DNA from 3 places in the Gracilibacillus caseinilyticus genome. Region 2 is predicted to be linked to each of the others. Evidence: riboswitches for the same ligand, from Rfam matches in the RefSeq annotation. Region 2 holds a riboswitch; each other region holds the start of a gene.
What was found. Region 2 has a riboswitch for thiamine pyrophosphate ahead of MUN88_RS16630 (ECF transporter S component). Riboswitches for the same ligand answer to the same signal wherever they lie in the genome.
Positions count from the first base shown of each region.

Region 1: it holds a riboswitch for thiamine pyrophosphate, as region 2 does, so the genes downstream of both, tenA (thiaminase II) here and MUN88_RS16630 (ECF transporter S component) in region 2, are expected to answer to the same signal.
Region 3: it holds a riboswitch for thiamine pyrophosphate, as region 2 does, so the genes downstream of both, thiW (energy coupling factor transporter S component ThiW) here and MUN88_RS16630 (ECF transporter S component) in region 2, are expected to answer to the same signal.

Region 1 covers NZ_CP095072.1:703,055-708,878, forward strand. Annotated here, with positions in the region: gene MUN88_RS03375 (type 1 glutamine amidotransferase domain-containing protein) at 1-243, opposite strand, end outside; gene thiE (thiamine phosphate synthase) at 313-954, opposite strand; gene thiM (hydroxyethylthiazole kinase) at 959-1,744, opposite strand; gene thiD (bifunctional hydroxymethylpyrimidine kinase/phosphomethylpyrimidine kinase) at 1,741-2,568, opposite strand; gene tenA (thiaminase II) at 2,561-3,259, opposite strand; TPP riboswitch at 3,367-3,475, opposite strand; gene lepB (signal peptidase I) at 3,962-4,510, opposite strand; gene MUN88_RS03405 (CynX/NimT family MFS transporter) at 4,650-5,824, shown strand, end outside.
Region 2 covers NZ_CP095072.1:3,475,530-3,481,353, forward strand. Annotated here, with positions in the region: gene MUN88_RS16600 (CAP domain-containing protein) at 1-332, shown strand, start outside; gene MUN88_RS16605 (YckD family protein) at 360-680, opposite strand; gene MUN88_RS16610 (YkgJ family cysteine cluster protein) at 750-1,019, opposite strand; gene MUN88_RS16615 (hypothetical protein) at 925-1,476, opposite strand; gene MUN88_RS16620 (energy-coupling factor transporter transmembrane component T family protein) at 1,524-2,318, opposite strand; gene MUN88_RS16625 (ABC transporter ATP-binding protein) at 2,324-3,754, opposite strand; gene MUN88_RS16630 (ECF transporter S component) at 3,756-4,349, opposite strand; TPP riboswitch at 4,452-4,558, opposite strand; gene MUN88_RS16635 (DNA alkylation repair protein) at 4,756-5,001, shown strand; gene MUN88_RS16640 (small acid-soluble spore protein P) at 5,020-5,172, shown strand; gene MUN88_RS16645 (DUF4256 domain-containing protein) at 5,245-5,808, opposite strand.
Region 3 covers NZ_CP095072.1:1,748,458-1,754,281, reverse strand. Annotated here, with positions in the region: gene MUN88_RS08435 (sensor histidine kinase) at 1-722, opposite strand, end outside; gene MUN88_RS08430 (DeoR/GlpR family DNA-binding transcription regulator) at 848-1,618, opposite strand; gene MUN88_RS08425 (HAD family hydrolase) at 1,826-2,683, opposite strand; gene MUN88_RS08420 (ring-cleaving dioxygenase) at 2,871-3,839, opposite strand; TPP riboswitch at 3,958-4,072, shown strand; gene thiW (energy coupling factor transporter S component ThiW) at 4,159-4,659, shown strand; gene MUN88_RS08410 (aldo/keto reductase) at 4,945-5,784, opposite strand.

The DNA of each region.
Region 1 (5,824 bases), 1.7 Mb from region 2:
CTTATCCGGTGCCCATCCACCTGGTACTAGTATACCATCATAGTTTTCTGCATTCACTTCATCAAAAGCATACTCTGACTCAGCAGGAACACCGTATTTTCCAATATATTTTTTCTTTGCTTCTTTTCCTACTAAATCAACTGTGGCACCTTCTTCACGCAAACGGAGAACAGGATACCATAGTTCGAGATCTTCAAATTCATCTTCTACTAAAGCTAGTACTTTTTTATTTTCAAGACGCATGCCATTTCCCTCCTCAACATTGATACCTCCAGTGTATCAGATATCCCATCTTAAATACGAATAATTCATTTATGAGAAATACCTGTTATACTGCCAGAAAGTTTTGGCCATCAGTTGAGGACTTTCAGCCTGACTAATAGCGGTAATAATTGATACGCCATCACCTCCCGCCTTTCTGAGCGGAATTACATGACGGAGCTTGATACCCCCAATTGCTACGATTGGTAACGTTCCTACTTTTTCTCGAATATGACTAAGCCCTTCGATTCCAATCGGTTGCTTCGCATCTTCTTTCGTATTTGTGCCAAAGATTGGACCAACCCCAATATAGTCGGCACCCTCTTTGTGGGCCTGTACTGCTTCTTCAATATTACTGGCAGATACTCCAATCACGCAATCCGCCGGGACTATTTCTCTCACTTTTGCAATCGACATATCATCTTGACCGACATGAACCCCATCTGCGCCAATTTCAATCGCTAAGTCGACATCATCATTAATGAAGAAAGGAACTCGATATTGCTGACATAACTGCTTCATCTGCTCTGCCAATTGCTTTTTTGCTGTCCCTTGTAACGCATTTTTTCCTTTTTCACGGAATTGGAAGCATGTAATACCGCCCTTCAACGCCTCTTCTAATACTTCTAAAGGATCTTGAACTGTATTGTTGCTTCCCATAATGAAATACACTTGTAACCATTCATGTTGCATCTCTTTAGGCACCTCTGATTATCCGAATTTTTCTATTTATCTCTTCACTTTTTAGATGGAACAATTGATCAATAAAGCTTACTTGAAAACTGCCCGGCAATTGTTGTTCACTAGCTGCATTTTCCGCTGCTACACCATAATAACTGATCGCATCTGTCATTGCTTGTAATACATCATCAGTTACTGCCAGAAACGCTGCCAATACGGAGGATAATAAACATCCAGTTCCTGTTACTTTCGTTAAAAGTGGATGGCCGTTCGAGAGAATGACTTTTTCTCGTTGATGAATGAGAATATCTTGTGCTCCTGTAATCGCAAGAGAGACTCCCAATTTCTGATAGGCTTGTTCTGCCAAAATCTCCATATCTACATCACCTGCACCATCTACACCCCGAACAGTTGCAGAGAGACCAGCCAGACTCGCTATTTCTCCAGCATTACCACGAATACAGGTTACCTCTACCTGTTCCAGAATTCGCTGAGCGGATTGCGTGCGGAACATCGTCGCTCCTGCCCCAACAGGGTCAAAAACGACAGGAGTTCCTGTTTTGTTGGCTGCTTTACCTGCCAATATCATCGCTTCAACCTGCACATCTGTTAAGGTTCCGATATTCAATACGAGCGCATTGGCTAGTGTAGCCATTTCTTCTACTTCTTCTTTAGCATTTGCCATGACTGGTGACGCACCAATCGCATATAGACCATTTGCTGTAAAATTCATAACTACCTGATTCGTAATATTGTGAATCAAGGGCTGGTGTTTTCTTACTTCTTCAATTAAATGACTCATTTATCGATAATCTCCTTCTGAGCAGGCAGCCCTTCTAAACGATATCCCCAATGGTTGGTTGGACCGTTCCCTTTCCCCAGTTCTAATGGGTACTGGATCGCTTTCGTAGTAAAGTCTTTTCCGATCTCTACTGCGTCTCTCACTGACTTCCCTTTGGCTAATTCTGCTGTAATAGCCGCAGAAAATGTACAGCCAGTTCCATGCGTATGCTTCGTGTCAAACCGATCAGACTGGAAGTGATAGAGTTCCTCTCCATCATATAACACATCAATCGCTTCTCCAGAAAGGTGTCCACCTTTGACAATGGCCGCTTGTGCACCTAATTTATTGACAATTACTTTTGCTGCTTTTTCTGCTTCTTCGTTTGTTTGGATAGCAAACCCGACTAGTATCTCCGCTTCCGGCACATTTGGTGTAACGACTGTTGCAAGCGGAATTAATGTTTCACGAATTACTTCTCTTGATGTTTCATCCATCAACGAATGGCCACTTTTTGCTACCATCACCGGATCAATCACGTATGGAATTGTGGAATTCTTTAATTTTTTTGCGATTAATTCCATCATTTCCACTGTCGCAATCATACCTGTTTTTATTGCTTGCGGCGGAATATCGGTAAGAACAGCGTCGAGTTGTTTTTCAATAAAATCAACAGTTAAATGCTGAACATCCTGAACGCCTTCAGTATTTTGTGCCACAACGGAAGTGATGACACTCATGCCATATACTTCTCTTTCCTGAAATACTTTTAAATCTGCCTGAATGCCAGCTCCACCTGTAGGATCTGTACCTGCAATCGTAAGTGCTGAAGCTATTTTATGCATAAGAAGATTCCGTTCCTTTCAAAGAGAAAGGCCATTCTTCCACCTGATAGGCCATTTCCCAGAATAAATATTCGAGCTGACAGCTTTTCATAAAGGCAAGTTTTGCTTTTTGTTTCTCTGTCTCGCCAGCTTCTTCTGCCCACTTATCTAATCGTTTGCGCAGTTCTGTTGTAACAGATGCCGTTTCATCTTGGGCATAGAACGAAATCCAATCATAAAACGGATGATTTTCTTGTGGTTTGTATTTCTTCATTAAATAGTGACCAATCTCTAAATAAGTCCAAGGGCATGGCAATAATGCCGCTATTAGTTCTCCAATGCTCCCTTGAAGCGCAACTGTTTTCATGTGTGTCACATAGTGATCTGCTGTTGGTGGTAATGGATAGCCTTGTAATTCATCATACGAAACACCTGCTACTTCGCACAAATTGTTATGAGGATGAATCTCACTGTGAAGGACAAAACCGATTTGCTCATAAAAGTAGTTCATCTCGTCCCGTACATCACTTTTTGATATAGCTAAACCATAAATATTGATAAACGCATTCAAATATTCAAAATCTGCTTTCACATAATGAATTATCGCTTCTTTCTTTAAATTTCCTTTCCCTAACCCTGTCACAAATGGGTGTTGAAAAATTCCTTCAAACACATCGTCGGCGGCCACACGTAATTCTTCACTAAATGTCATTTTCTATTCCTCCATCATATTTATTTTCATAACAAAAAGCCGCTCAGCTAAGCGGAGCGGCTCATTTTTGAATAAATAAATATCAAAAAGTCAGGCGTATGGACGTACACCTTCCGACTCCACTTTCCTACGCTGGTACTAACCAGTTCAGGTTCAAAGGGATCAAGAACATCATTCTTATCTCAGCTGCTACCTGCAGCACCCCTAGCGGAATTTCATTATGAAGTTAATTCCACTAAAACATGGAAAACTATCTTTGTCAAGCAACATGTGGTAATGCTCTACGTAAACTTGATGAGAAAAAATTGCTTGTGCCTGGTTTTAGAGAAGATGATTTAGTTTGTTTATTGAGGAAATTGAAATTTGGCTTCATTCCACATGCATATACAACTTCCTTTAATATGGATTATGTAAAGTGAGACTGTTTGACATTGTGGTAATTTTGATAGCTTTCATCTGCTTAGCAAAGCTTCGGAAATATGCCCCGCAGGACGCGAAGTGGTTGGCTGGAGCGACATTTCAGCATATAAAACCTTTCAAAATTATCACTAAGCTAGTAAGCTCCTAGTTAACATAATCCGTATTATAAGAACCCATACTTGAGCATGACTACTATTGGAATTCACCTTTATGAATGTACTTATATGCTTTTTTCTCATGAAAAAAGTTCCGGTCATTCTTCGATGACCGGAACCTGTTATACTAGTTTATAATCCCAAATGAATCGATTGGCCAGATTCGCATTTTCACATCACCAATTACGGCATCTTCATCAATAAAGCCGAATTGACGACTGTCTTTACTTACTCTGCGATTATCACCCAAAACAAATAATTTCCCTTCAGGTACTGTCTCACTACCTGTTAGCTCTTTAAGGGTGAAATCATATGTCAGCTGACCACCTTCCGAGAGAACGGATTTATACTCATCCAGATATGTTTCCTCATAAAACTCTCCATTAATGTAAAGCTTGTCATCTTTCATTTCAATCTGGTCACCTGCAAAACCAATCACTCGTTTGACATAATTATCTTCAGAGTCAGGAGCTTTAAAAGCAATTTCATCGAAACGCTCAATATCGCTCACTTTACTCAGAATAATTCTGTCTCCATCATGTAAATTCGGCATCATTGACTCACCTTTTACAACAGATGGTGTAATAAGGAAATGCCGACATACAAGCACGATTACTAGAGCGACTAATAATGCCTTCAGCCAGGAAAGCACTTCTTTTACAATTTTGTTTTCCATGGAGAAACCTTCTTTCATTTGTTAACTCTTTTCCTGTGGGTGATTGTATGATATTCTGTTTAAATGCAAACTATCGTAAACGCTAACGATATCATTTTAGCATGTTTTGTATATTATAGCATAGAAACAAGGTGAGAAAGTGCAAACTTTTAACAAAAAACATTATACACTTCTCTTTATTGCCGGTATTATTCTTCTAGCCTTTAACTTACGTCCTGCAATAACCTCAGTTGGACCTATCATAGGTATTATCCGTGAAGATTTATCGATCAGTAATTGGAGTGCAGGATTTTTAACAAGTCTTCCTTTAATTGCATTTGCAATCATTTCGCCAATAGCTCCACGCATTGCCAATAGAACGAGTAATGAGAAAGCATTATTATACGGGTTATTCATCCTGTTAGGTGGTATTCTCGTCCGCTCCACTTCTTCTATCCTATTTTTATTCACAGGAACTATACTGATAGGAGTCGGCATTGCAATCATAAATGTTATTTTGCCAAGTCTTATTAAAAGTAACTTTCCTGAAAAAATTGGTTTAATGACTGGAGTCTATACAACATCCATGTCAGTTGTGGCTGCCACAGCTTCGGGATTAAGTGTACCTTTAACGACTTCATTAGATTTAGGATGGAAATGGTCTTTAGCTAGTTGGAGTATTTTAGCTGTGCTTGGAATTGTCACTTGGATATTCGCGATGAATAAGGCACCTGTTGAGCAGGAGCGAGAATTATACCAACCGAGCACTACGAAACTAATGCGCTCTCCTGTGGCCTGGCAAGTTACCCTTTTTATGGGGTCTCAATCTTTCCTATTTTATGTCACGATCTCGTGGTTAGCTGAAATCCTGATCGCACACGGCTTTGCTAGCTCCAGCGCAGGGTGGTATGTCGCATACATGCAATTCGTCAGTTTACCTGCTACGTTTTTCACTCCAGTTATTGCAGGAAAACTTTCCGATCAGAAACCCGTTGTAGCTGTTTTTGGCGTCATTGGTATGATTGGCTATTTCATGCTGTATTTGGAGCCTGGACATTTAGGAACGTTCATTGCCATTACCTTAATCGGTATTATGCTAGGTGCAAGCATCAGTCTAGCTCTTGCATTACTCGGTTTACGTTCCACGAACGCAAGACAAGCTGCTGAGTTATCAGGTATGGCACAATCTTTTGGCTATACTTTAGCTTCTATCGGACCGATCCTTATCGGATTGCTATTCGACATGACTAACAGCTGGAAACCGTCTATTCTAACCATATTAGTGATGACGGTTGCCTTAATTATATTTGGCTTAGGCGCAAGCAGGAATAAATT
Region 2 (5,824 bases):
TCGGTCTACCTGTTCTGCAGTGGTATGAAGAAGCACGAACAACCGCTCAAAACCACAGTACCGATATGGCCGAAAATAATTACTTTGGTCATAACAATCTCGACGGTCAATCTCCATTTGATCGCTTAAAAGAGGACGGTATTTCCTTCCAATTAGCTGGTGAAAATCTGGCAGCTGGTCAAGCGAGCAGTATCTTTGCACATCAAGGTTTAATGAATTCGGAAGGTCATCGAAAGAATATATTACATGCTGATTTTCGTCTTATGTCGGTAGGTGTTGCCATGAAAGAGGATGGTCAGCCTTTCTATACAGAGAGTTTTATCACGAAATAAAGCTTACCCGCGGGTAAGCTTTATTTTTTACTCTTTATCTTTTTTGTGATGATGTTTGTGATCCCACTTCGGAACAAATTGATTCTCTTCGAGCATTTTGTATTTCCTATCAAGATGCTCGAGAATATTCTTCCCTTTTTCCTCCGTCAGCACGCCATATTCCACATACTTATTAATAATTGTTTTTTCTTTTTCTACCAATTCCTGCTGTAAGGTCTTCATTTCAGCGATTTGTTTATCTGTTAACGTTACATCGTTCGTTTCTGCTTGTACAGGTGAAATTGTGATACCTGCCAGCAGCGACATCATAAACCCAGCGATTAGCCATTTCTTCCATAATCTAATCATGCAATCACTCCTTTTACTCTTAGTGTGACGTAAAGCCCATCATTTATACGAAAAAAAGGAGTGGAAAAACTAGACGGTTGTCATCCAATTAATTAATAAATCTTCCTGATACAAATCATCAGGATACTGTACCATCGCAGTGTCTTCCTCAGCATATAAATACTGTAATAATTCATTAAATGCACCCATGTACTCCTGGTATAGAAATTCATAGCTGATCGTTTCTTTCGGCATTTCATTGTTCTTACATACAGCAGGATCCGTATAATTCACATAGGTTCTGCATGGCAATGGCCTGATTTCGTATGCAAGACATTGATTGGATTCTGTATCGAGCATTACACAAGGAAGCCCTGCTTTTTTTATAATTGTATTTAGCATCAGCGTCAGATACTACGTCCAGTTTGCCTAATTTCTCTACCTTCTGTCCATAAGTCTCATAGTATTGTTTGATATGATCGTTAATCTTGTTTTTACGGGATGCAGGCAACTGATCAAACGAATTCCGAATTATTTTCGCCTCCATTTTATTAATAACAATCGGGAAATAGCAGCAGAACGCACAGCCCATTTGACAAGTCGGTTGCAATGAAACGGCTGCTTCCATCTGTTCCATCTCCATCGATACAGCTTTCATCAATTGCTGGTATCCCTCGATTATTTTCTGCTTAGTGGGCAAATCACTATCTATCAATTGATCAACTACCTGGTAAAACGTTTCTTCATCTATACTATATTTTTCATTTAACGCCGCACATTTCGTTAAAATTTCATCATATGTTACATAACTCTCCATTAAGATAAACTCCTACTAGTTTTGATATCTTCAACTAGTATAACAGATCACCGCACATTTTCTACTGGAAATAGTGAAAATTCCATACTGATATACAAAGTCGCAAGCATCCACATGATTAGCAGACAGACAAATAGAAGATCGTGCAGAGAAATCGACATTTTGTAATAAAAAGTTCTAGCCGTTTGTTTGGTAAATTGTTTGGCTTCCATTGCGACAGCGATTCGGTGTGCTCTTCGAATACTTTGTGCCAGTAATGGAATACTGTATTGTTTCACTTTCTGATACATGCCTTTAACGCCTCGTGGAAATACGACTCCTCTTACTCTCATGGCTTGTCGTAATGTTTGGAATTCTTCGAGCATAATCGGCAGCATACGAATGCCGGCCATGAAACTATATGCATATGCTGGCTTTACTTTCATTTGCTGCATCACAGAATAGAACAGATAGACCGGTCTGGTTGTTAAAGCAAAAATCAGACTTAAAATCCCAAACACCGTACTTCTTAATCCTAAGTGGAGTCCACGATAGAAGCTTTCTTCTGTAATATGAATCAGACCAAACTGATACCATGTCGTCTCCCCTTCGCCAAAAAAGATCATGGCAGTAGCTGAGGACACGAATATTATCACTAATGGCAACGCCAGCAATCCGATCACTTTCCCCGTATGCCCAGTAGCAAATAAATAAATCAGGGTGGCGCCGATTATAAAATAAAGAAGAAAATTGGGATTATGAATAAATAATAAGCCAATAAATAATGATAGAAAAGCGATTAATTTCATACTAGGATTTAATCGATGCAGCCATGTTGCCTGATACGTTATCTCTCCGATCATTTGTCTCACCCTTCACGTTGAATTGGCAATGGATATGCCGTCATTTCCTGAACTTGCCCCTCTTGCACGCGCCATTCTCTTGTCGCAAAATGCCTGACAATTTCATTTTGATGGGTAACCATCACAATCGTTATCCCATTTTTGCGACATGCGTCTAACATATCGAGCATGGCAAAAGTGTTTTTAGCATCCTGTCCGAATGTAGGCTCATCCAGGAGTAAGACATCAACATTAGCGATCGTAGCAGTAGCAACACTTAACCTTCTCTTCTGCCCGACCGATAATTCGTATGGATGTTGATCTTTGACTTGAAATAAGTGATATCTTTTTAAGTGCTGTTCAATTGTTTCAGGAAGCACTTCCTCTTCACTATTCACTAAGGATTGAGCCAGCTCCTCATACACAGAATTTGCAATAAATTGTAATTCCGGATTTTGAAAAACATAGCCCATTTTCTGATAGTTACAATTCGTTGATTTCTCTGACAAATAATAATAGATATTCCCTTTTGTACGAATCAATTGCATGATGGCAAGTAATAGTGTGCTTTTGCCAGAGCCATTCTCACCAGTAACTGCCAGCCAGTCCCCTTGATAAATGGTTGCCTTTTCCACTTCCATTTTTAACTTTTTCAGATGGTAACCTTTTAAGGAGTCGAGACGAATTACCGGCAGATCTAGTATATGCGTAGAAGGTTTGGGATTGGCTCGTTGCGCAAGAAAATCATGCCAAATTTTCGGATACCAAACACCATAACGATAAAGCTTCTCGCGAAATTTTGTGAAAATGGCTTCTGGTGTGTCATCTCCCAGTATATTGCCTGACTCATCTATCATGATGACTCGATCCACAAAGGATAAAATATGCTCAATTTTGTGTTCGACAATGATAATGGTTTTATTGGCTGCCACTTTTTTTATCGTATCCCACACATCTACAGTACCTTGATCATCTAACATTGCGGTAGGTTCATCCAAAAAGATTACGGACGGCTCCAACGCCAGAACGGTGGCAATCGCAAGTCGCTGCTTCATACCACCTGATAAATGTTGAATCGGAATATGATTGTCAGCAAATGATAAGCCGACTTGCTCGAGATACTTGGTAATCAAATCTGGCATTTTTTCACGAGCGACACCTCGATTTTCAAGAACAAACGCTATTTCCTCATCGACATATGGCATACAAAATTGTGCATCCGGATCCTGAAAGACAATACCGTAAGCATCAGGTAAAGTACGAGATTGATATTTCAATGGAATTTCAATAACCTCTGGAATTAACCCGGCTAATATTTGCATGATAGTTGATTTACCGGAACCCGAAGGACCAATCAGTAAGACCTTTTCCTCCTCTTGGATGGATAAGGAAAAGTCGTTGATAATCGTCCTTGACTGGCCAGGATATTTTGCTTTTAAGTGATTAATTTCGATCATACTAAGACCCCGTTTCTTCATCGGAAAAGTGATAATCTTTTTCTGATAATGGCCGGATCATCTTGGTTACTCCTGTTTTATCCAATGCTAAAACTAAATAATAAGCAAAAACGCCAGTAATCACGATAGCACCGATCGTTCGATTGACGATTAACAACGTAACATTCCACCATGCTAACGTATCGATATAGCCATAAAACACATCCAGTATTAACGAACCTATTGTAGCGCCGACAGCCGCCAGACAGGTGACGAACAATCGATAGCTTTTGTAACGAACCATCGCAAACACAAGTTCACAGCCTAGTCCTTGCAAAATGCCATAAAGTAATAATGAAATCCCCCAGGAGCCCCCGAATAGAAATTCCCCCTGAGCTGCCGCCACTTCTGCTAATAAGGCAACACCCGGCTTTCGAATAATGAGGAAAGCAACCGTAGCCGCCATAAACCACATACCATATACAAGTTGATCGACATGCAAGCCGACCACAGATATCACGCTGTACACTGGTCCCCATACTCGGTAAATCACACTAAAAATAAAAGCAATGACAATCGTAATTAAAATGTCCACCAATGTTAACTTTTTCTTCATGTACTCCCACTCCTTCTACATATTTGTTATCCAAAGCACAAAAAAGCCACCTTCTCGCACGCAAGAAAGTGGCTATACTTATACTTATTCAAATCATATGTATAGGAATAGTTGCCACTTCCCTACGCTGGTATAAACCAGATCAGGTTCTAAGGGTCTTAAAGTATCACTTTAATCTCAGTCTTGTTAAGACACCCCTAGTGGATGTGTTTCGTATATTAATTTCGACTTTATCATATCAGATTTTTCCAGATTGTCAAGAGCATACCCATATTTATTGAAATAATAATCGTACGACGTTTCAATCTTTCTCAAAATATTGATCAGTATAATTTGTCACTAATGAGAAAAAATAAGCTAACATTGCAGGCAGTCTTAATGGAGAAAATATTGGGAGGGATTATAGATGACGCAGCCTTATAAATGTCCAAAATGTAAAACGAACCGGTCTCGCTTTAATGTGATTGAGCAAGTGGCAAAGCCGGTGAAATTAGACATGGATACCGGAGAAATAGTAAATGATTACGCAAAAGAACCGCTCGAGATTTTTCACATCGCCTACAATGGGCCAAACCAGAGAATACAGTGTGGTGTATGCGGATTGATTGAAAATGAAGAAACCTTTATTAAATATGCTAAATCACTAAACTGATGAAGGAGGATAACTATAATGGCTAAAAATCGAAAAGGACCAAAACAGTCTGAACAACCTGATTTACCAAAAAGTCCAACTCAGCCTTACGGAGAACCGATGGCAGGCTCTCATAAAGTAAAGAACCAGAATCATTCTAGACAAAAACATAATAAGTCGCATGATATGTAATTTAGTAAAAATTAATAAAGTGGTTAGTGTAACAAACTCGCGAATTATGTTACACTAACCCCCTCTTTATATTCAAACTCTACATGAGCCTCGAAAACCTCTGGCAGCATAATAGGAGTCTGCCCCATTATGATAAGTGAATACGGTATCATAACGACGATCACAAAAGATCGCCCCACCGCGATTTCTAATTTTCTCAGGTGTTTTTACCCAACTGGATGTTTTCTTATCGAATTCACCTAGTTTTTGCAACTCTCGATATTCTTCCTCTGTTAATAGTTCAATGCCCATGTCAGCGGCCATATCCACAGCCGTATTTTCAGGTTTGTGTTTTTTCCTCGACTCCAGTGCTTCTCGATCATAGCAAACACTTCTGCGACCTTTAGGACTTTCAGCGGAACAGTCGAAAAATAGGTATGCCTTTGTGTTTTCGTCAAATCCAACGACATCCGGTTCACCGCCTGTCTCTTCCATTTGGTTAAGCGACCACAATCTATTCGGATCAGCTTCCAGCTTGGCTTCAATTTTATCCCAATCTAATCCTTGATGGCGTTCCGTATTTTTTTCAAAACGGTCTTTCAACAAACTTATTAATTCTTCCCGTTTCTCAAGCGACAATTCATTATTTTTGGTCAATTTCTTTTTCTCCTTT
Region 3 (5,824 bases), 1.7 Mb from region 2:
ATGGTCTCGTCATCTGTATTCAAAATTTCTCCCAATACTTCATTAGGATAATTACTAACAATCAGTTCCTTTTGCTCATCCACTAAAATGCTGTATTCGTTTGTATCCTCAGATTGATTAGGATTCAACTGAAAATAATTCCGATTTATGCGAGCAACAATAAAACCACCAGGATTAAAATTGTCTCCAATTAGATTAATCCGTCTTCCGACGAGAAAGTAATTATGATCTAATGGATCTTCTCCCATCCAAACTAATCGACCGCCCTTCGCATCCGCTTTCATTATCCATCTGCGATTAAGACGATCAGGTAATACCGTCGAATCAATTGGGATGATACGTTGATTGTTGCTATTGTAAATTTCGACCGCATAAATACCATCTGCATTTGCCTGAATCAAATTGGTCGTATTCATTAAAGATTGTCTACCGTTAAATGATGTAGTCTCTCCATTTGCTTCTCGTTGTAACACATCTTGCACTTTTTCATTTGTGATCACTTGTTTAGTTACCATATTCAACTGCTCAAACAGAGAATCATAGCGACCTGACGATTCCAGAACCGTTCGCTGTATTTGTTCCTCTGCATTGTTTTGCAGTAAATCTTTCACCTGAATAAAAGTGATAGCACTTACAATAAACAACACCATACACATCACTACAAGATAAACGACAAGCAGTTGATTTCTTAGTGTATTCCATTTCCTTACGTATTGCATCATGCCAAACACTCCAAATTGTCAGAATACTTTGTTTATGCGATAACCAAAGTCTGCTACTATTATACTATGAAATGGTTATATAAAAAACAAATTTTAAGCAAAAAAGCACTCCGTTAACTTAATCATTAACGAAGTGCTTGGATAACTTCTATTCCATTGTCTTTCAAATCGTATAGTTGTTGATCAGGAGCATTACTATCCGTAATAATCCGCTGTACTTTATCAATTGGTGCTACATGGGCAAATGCTTTCATATGGAATTTCTGATGATTCGCCAGTAAATAAGTAGTATCTGCAATATCAATCATTTTTTGTTTCACTCGTGCTTGTTGCTCATTCGATTCACTCATTCCTTTTTCAAGATGGACACCTTTGCAGGAAAGAAAGGCTTTATTGACATGATACAGGTCCAATGAACTTACCGCTAATGGACCAACGAATGACAACGACCTGGGTAACAAGGTACCACCGCTTGAAATGACGGCTATATGCTTTTTCTTACTTAATTCCAATACAACATTCACTGAGTTAGTTAACACAGTAATCGGTATATTCGGAAGGTTCTTCGCTACATACCACGCTGTCGTACTGGCATCCAGTAAAATCTTATCTGATTCTACAATATGTTTAACCGCCTCTTGGGCAATTGCTTTTTTCTCATCGACATACATCACTTCTCGCTCTTGAAAAGGAATCTCTGGACCGTCCTGAGTATTAGCAATACTAACTGCCCCACCGTGACTCCGGGCTAATTTCTTTTCTTTTTCTAATTTCTCTAAGTCTCTGCGAATTGTCTCATCTGTCACAGAAAATTGACTGGCGAGTTCTGATACTCGAATACTTTTTCGTTGATTAACGACTTCCACAATACGTTGGTGTCTTTCGGCAACTAACATGACCATTCTCCTACCTTCGTTCTTCAAACATCCTATTACTGACTATAGGCAATTTCAAAGCAAAATTCAACTATTTCTCTCCTATATGTGACGTATGCGTATTCCGCCTAATCTTGTAACCGCATACATTTTATCTGTTTCTTTTTGAAAATGTTTGATATTATTTTATCATAGAATAAAACAAATACAAATAAAAACACAAACCTTTTACAGCTTGTGTTTAAAAAAATCTTTCAAGAAGTGATTCACACCTTCTTCATCATTAGTAAATTCTGTTGTTATCTCTGTTATTTTTTTGATCTGATCGGTCGCATTCTTCATTGCAACTGGATAACCGACAATCTCCATCATCGCGATGTCGTTGTTACTGTCCCCGATCGCTAATACCGTCTCAGCATCAAGGCCATAGTGTTCTAACAAAGCGGAGATACCCGTTGCTTTATGGACATTGGCCACCATCACCTCCACATTATGTGGGGATGAGGAAGAAGTGGAAAAAGCAACCTCCTGCTTAAGCTGTTCTAATTCGGAAATCCATTGTTGCATGTGCTGATGTCGATCAGCAAAACAGTACATCTTCGCGTATGGAACATCTGGTAGCTCGTCCACCCATTCAATTGCTTGAGCTATCGCCTCTTCCCTTTCCAGCCATTCATGGAGACCAACTTCATCGGGCTTATTCTGTTTAATCATTTGCTCCATGTAGTGCTGATCACCTTTAAGCGTCGTGCGATTCCCATTAACAGGATGTACTTCATAGAAAATATGATGCTCTCTCGCCAACTGAATGACGCGATCGACAACCTCTGGCGATAATTGATGCTGACGTAATATCTTCTCATCCAAATACGTAATCATACCATTCGCAGTGACAATACCATCAAGCTCAACGTTACCTTCCGTAATGTCGAGTACTTCTTTATAAGAGCGACCCGTGACAATAAATACTTTAACTCCAAGCTGACGAATTTGCTCGATCACGTTCCTCGTATTTTGTACCAATTGATTATGATTGTTCAGAATCGTTCCATCCATATCCAGACAGACAGCTTTTATCTCTTTCATGTGATTGTCCCCTTTCGTATAACGACGAAAATAGTATAACATATGATGTTAGCAAAAAAATAATCTGTGAATGTTGGGTGATGATCATAGAGTATGCTCTTGGACAGTTTTTTCGCTTTCCATCTAATTTTGGTCCATAAAATTAAAAAAACCACACGCATTATCGTTTTACGCGTGTGGTAATGTTTTATTTATGCTTTGTTTCTAATGGCGTTAAATTCGCTTCGATTTCTTCACGTTTATCGGCTAAAAAAGGTGGCAAAGCCAACGCTTCTCCTAAAGCCTCCATATTCTCATCGGTTGCGAATCCCGGTCCATCTGTTGCCAATTCAATTAAGATTCCATTTGATTCACGGAAATATAACGATTGAAAATAGTAACGATCAACAATTCCTGAGTTTGGTAATCTTTGTTGACGAATCACATCTCGCCATGCTTCTAGTTCCTCGACATCTTCAACACGAAAAGCAACGTGATGTACACTGCCTCGCCCTGGCCGTTCTTTTTGTAATTCTGGTCGCACTTCGACATGGACTTCGGCTCCCGTTCCGCCTTCTCCTGTGGAAAAAACGTCGATTTCACGGCCATTCAAAAGTGAATAATTACCTTCATGCCGGAATCCCAATACATCCGTCAGAATGCTTTTCGTCGGTGCCAATTCTGGAATAGTGAAGTGAACTGGTCCTAATCCAATCACAGCGTTTTCCTCTTCCACTCCATTTCCGTTCCACGGGACACCTGCAGCAACTCCTGTATTCGTTTCGTCGGATACCAATATCAACCGTTGCCCTTCATGATCTTGAAAAGGTAACACTTGGCGACCAAACTGTTCACTGATCCCATCATGAACGATATCATACTGATCAAAGCGATCCTGCCAATAGGCTAACGCTTGATCACTTCCCACACGTAATGATGTGGTGGAGATACTATTGTTACCTGTATACGTATGCCCTGCATTATTTATTTCAAAGAAAGTTAAATCAGTGCCTGGACTTCCCTTTTCATCTGCATAAAACAAATGGTACATACTCGGATCATCCTGATTGACTGTTTTTTTGACAAGTCGCATTCCTAAAATATTTGTGTAGAAATCGAAGTTATCCTGCGCATTGGCAGTGATCGCGGAAACATGATGAATTCCTTTTAATTGCATGATGCATTCCTCCATTTCTTTACATATAGTATACACAAAATTTATCTTGAATTCAAGATAGTTGCTTGAATTGACTTTTTTCTATTATTTGATAAAATTTTGTTAATTACATAAGTATGATCACTACTAGGGGTGCCTATGAGCATAGGTTGAGAGAAAAGCGCGCATAAGCTTTTTAACTCTAAGAACCTGATCTGGTTGGTACCAGCGTAGGGAAGTAGCTCTATTCTTGATACGGTATAACCAGTTTCTTTATTAGAATCTGGCTTTTTATTTTCCTTCAGCTGAGATCCCTTATGATAACAAAAGGAGGGAAAATATGAATCGTACATTATTATTAACCACAATGGCTGTTTTTATTGCCATCGGGACACTTGGTTCCCAGTTTCTTTGGTTTCCGACAGGTATTGCCAAAGCATACCCTGTCCAGCATGCTGTGAACGTGATGGCAGCGGTAACGTTAGGCCCCGTTCCAGCAGTTATCATTGCCTTCATGATTGGCTTACTACGAAATTTATTAGGGTTAGGTACATTGCTCGCTTTTCCGGGTGGTATGGTCGGGGCTTTACTTGCAGGTTATTTGTATCGATGGACGAATAAACGTACACTCGCTGGTATTGGTGAAATGATCGGAACTGGTATCCTTGGCTCTCTGCTTTCTGTGCCATATGCAAAAGTGTTGATGGGGTCATCTGTTGGTGCGTTCGCATTTTTGCCAGGATTTCTTGTCAGCAGTGTAACCGGAGCTATTATTGGACTATTCATTTTATCAAGGATAAAAAACGCTCCACTTATGCAACAAAGCGCATCAAACAGATAGTGAGTACTTTGATCCTTATAATTTTCACTTACGGAGAAACAAAATAAATAAGTAAAACCGAGCATAACTAACTTATGGGGGCAAGTAGTGGTTGGCCGGAGCGGTATCATACCACTAAAAATATGTCAAAATGACTTCTAGGCTGGTTGACATAATCCATATTATAGGAACTCAACTTCATGTTCAATATGATTACTGCTGTGGCTGCACTTATATACTTTCTTGACTGATAAAAAGAAACGCTCAGAGTTTTTTGAACTCTGGGCGTTTTTATATCATATATTTTTATCGTTTACTAAATGTATCAGGATCTGGTCCAACACGCTCGTCTTTATTCATATCATGGATCAGCTTCATCTCTGCATCTGTTAGTTCAAAATCAAACACATCCGCATTATCCTGGATACGATGTTGTTTGACGGATTTCGGAATCGTCACAACACCTTGCTGTAAGTCCCAACGCAGAATTACTTGTGCCGTTGACTTGCCATGGCGTTTTGCAATATCCGTTAAAGTCAGATCATCCAGGACTTTACCTTGTTTAAGTGGAGACCATGCTTCTAATTGGATATTGTGTTTTTTACAATAATCATGTAAACTGCGTTGCTGCAAGTGTGGGTGATACTCTACCTGATTCACCATTGGTGTGATCGCTGCATCCTTTATCAGGTCATCCAAGTGATGCTCTTTGAAATTACTTACACCGATTGCACGGATTTTTCCGTCGTTGTAAAGTTTCTCCATTGCTTTCCAAGTCTCTTTGTATTTATTTTGCTCAGGTACTGGCCAGTGGATTAGATAAAGATCGAGATACTCTAATCCTAATTTATTTAATGTCGTTTCAAATGCTTGTAATGTCTCGTCATAACCTTGGTCACCATTCCAAAGTTTTGATGTAATAAATAACTCTTCTCGAGGAATACCAGAATCCTTGATTGCTTTCCCTACACCTTCTTCATTCCCATAAATAGCTGCTGTATCAATGCTTTTATATCCATGTTCCAGTGCCCATTTAACAGATTGATAGACTTCTTCCCCTTCTTCTACTAAGAATACACCAAGTCCAAACCATGGCATTTTCACACCATTATGTAAGGTCGTAGTAGCTTGTAAACTGTTTACCATTTTCAATTCCTCCTTTTTATCTCATTTACCCTATATTGCC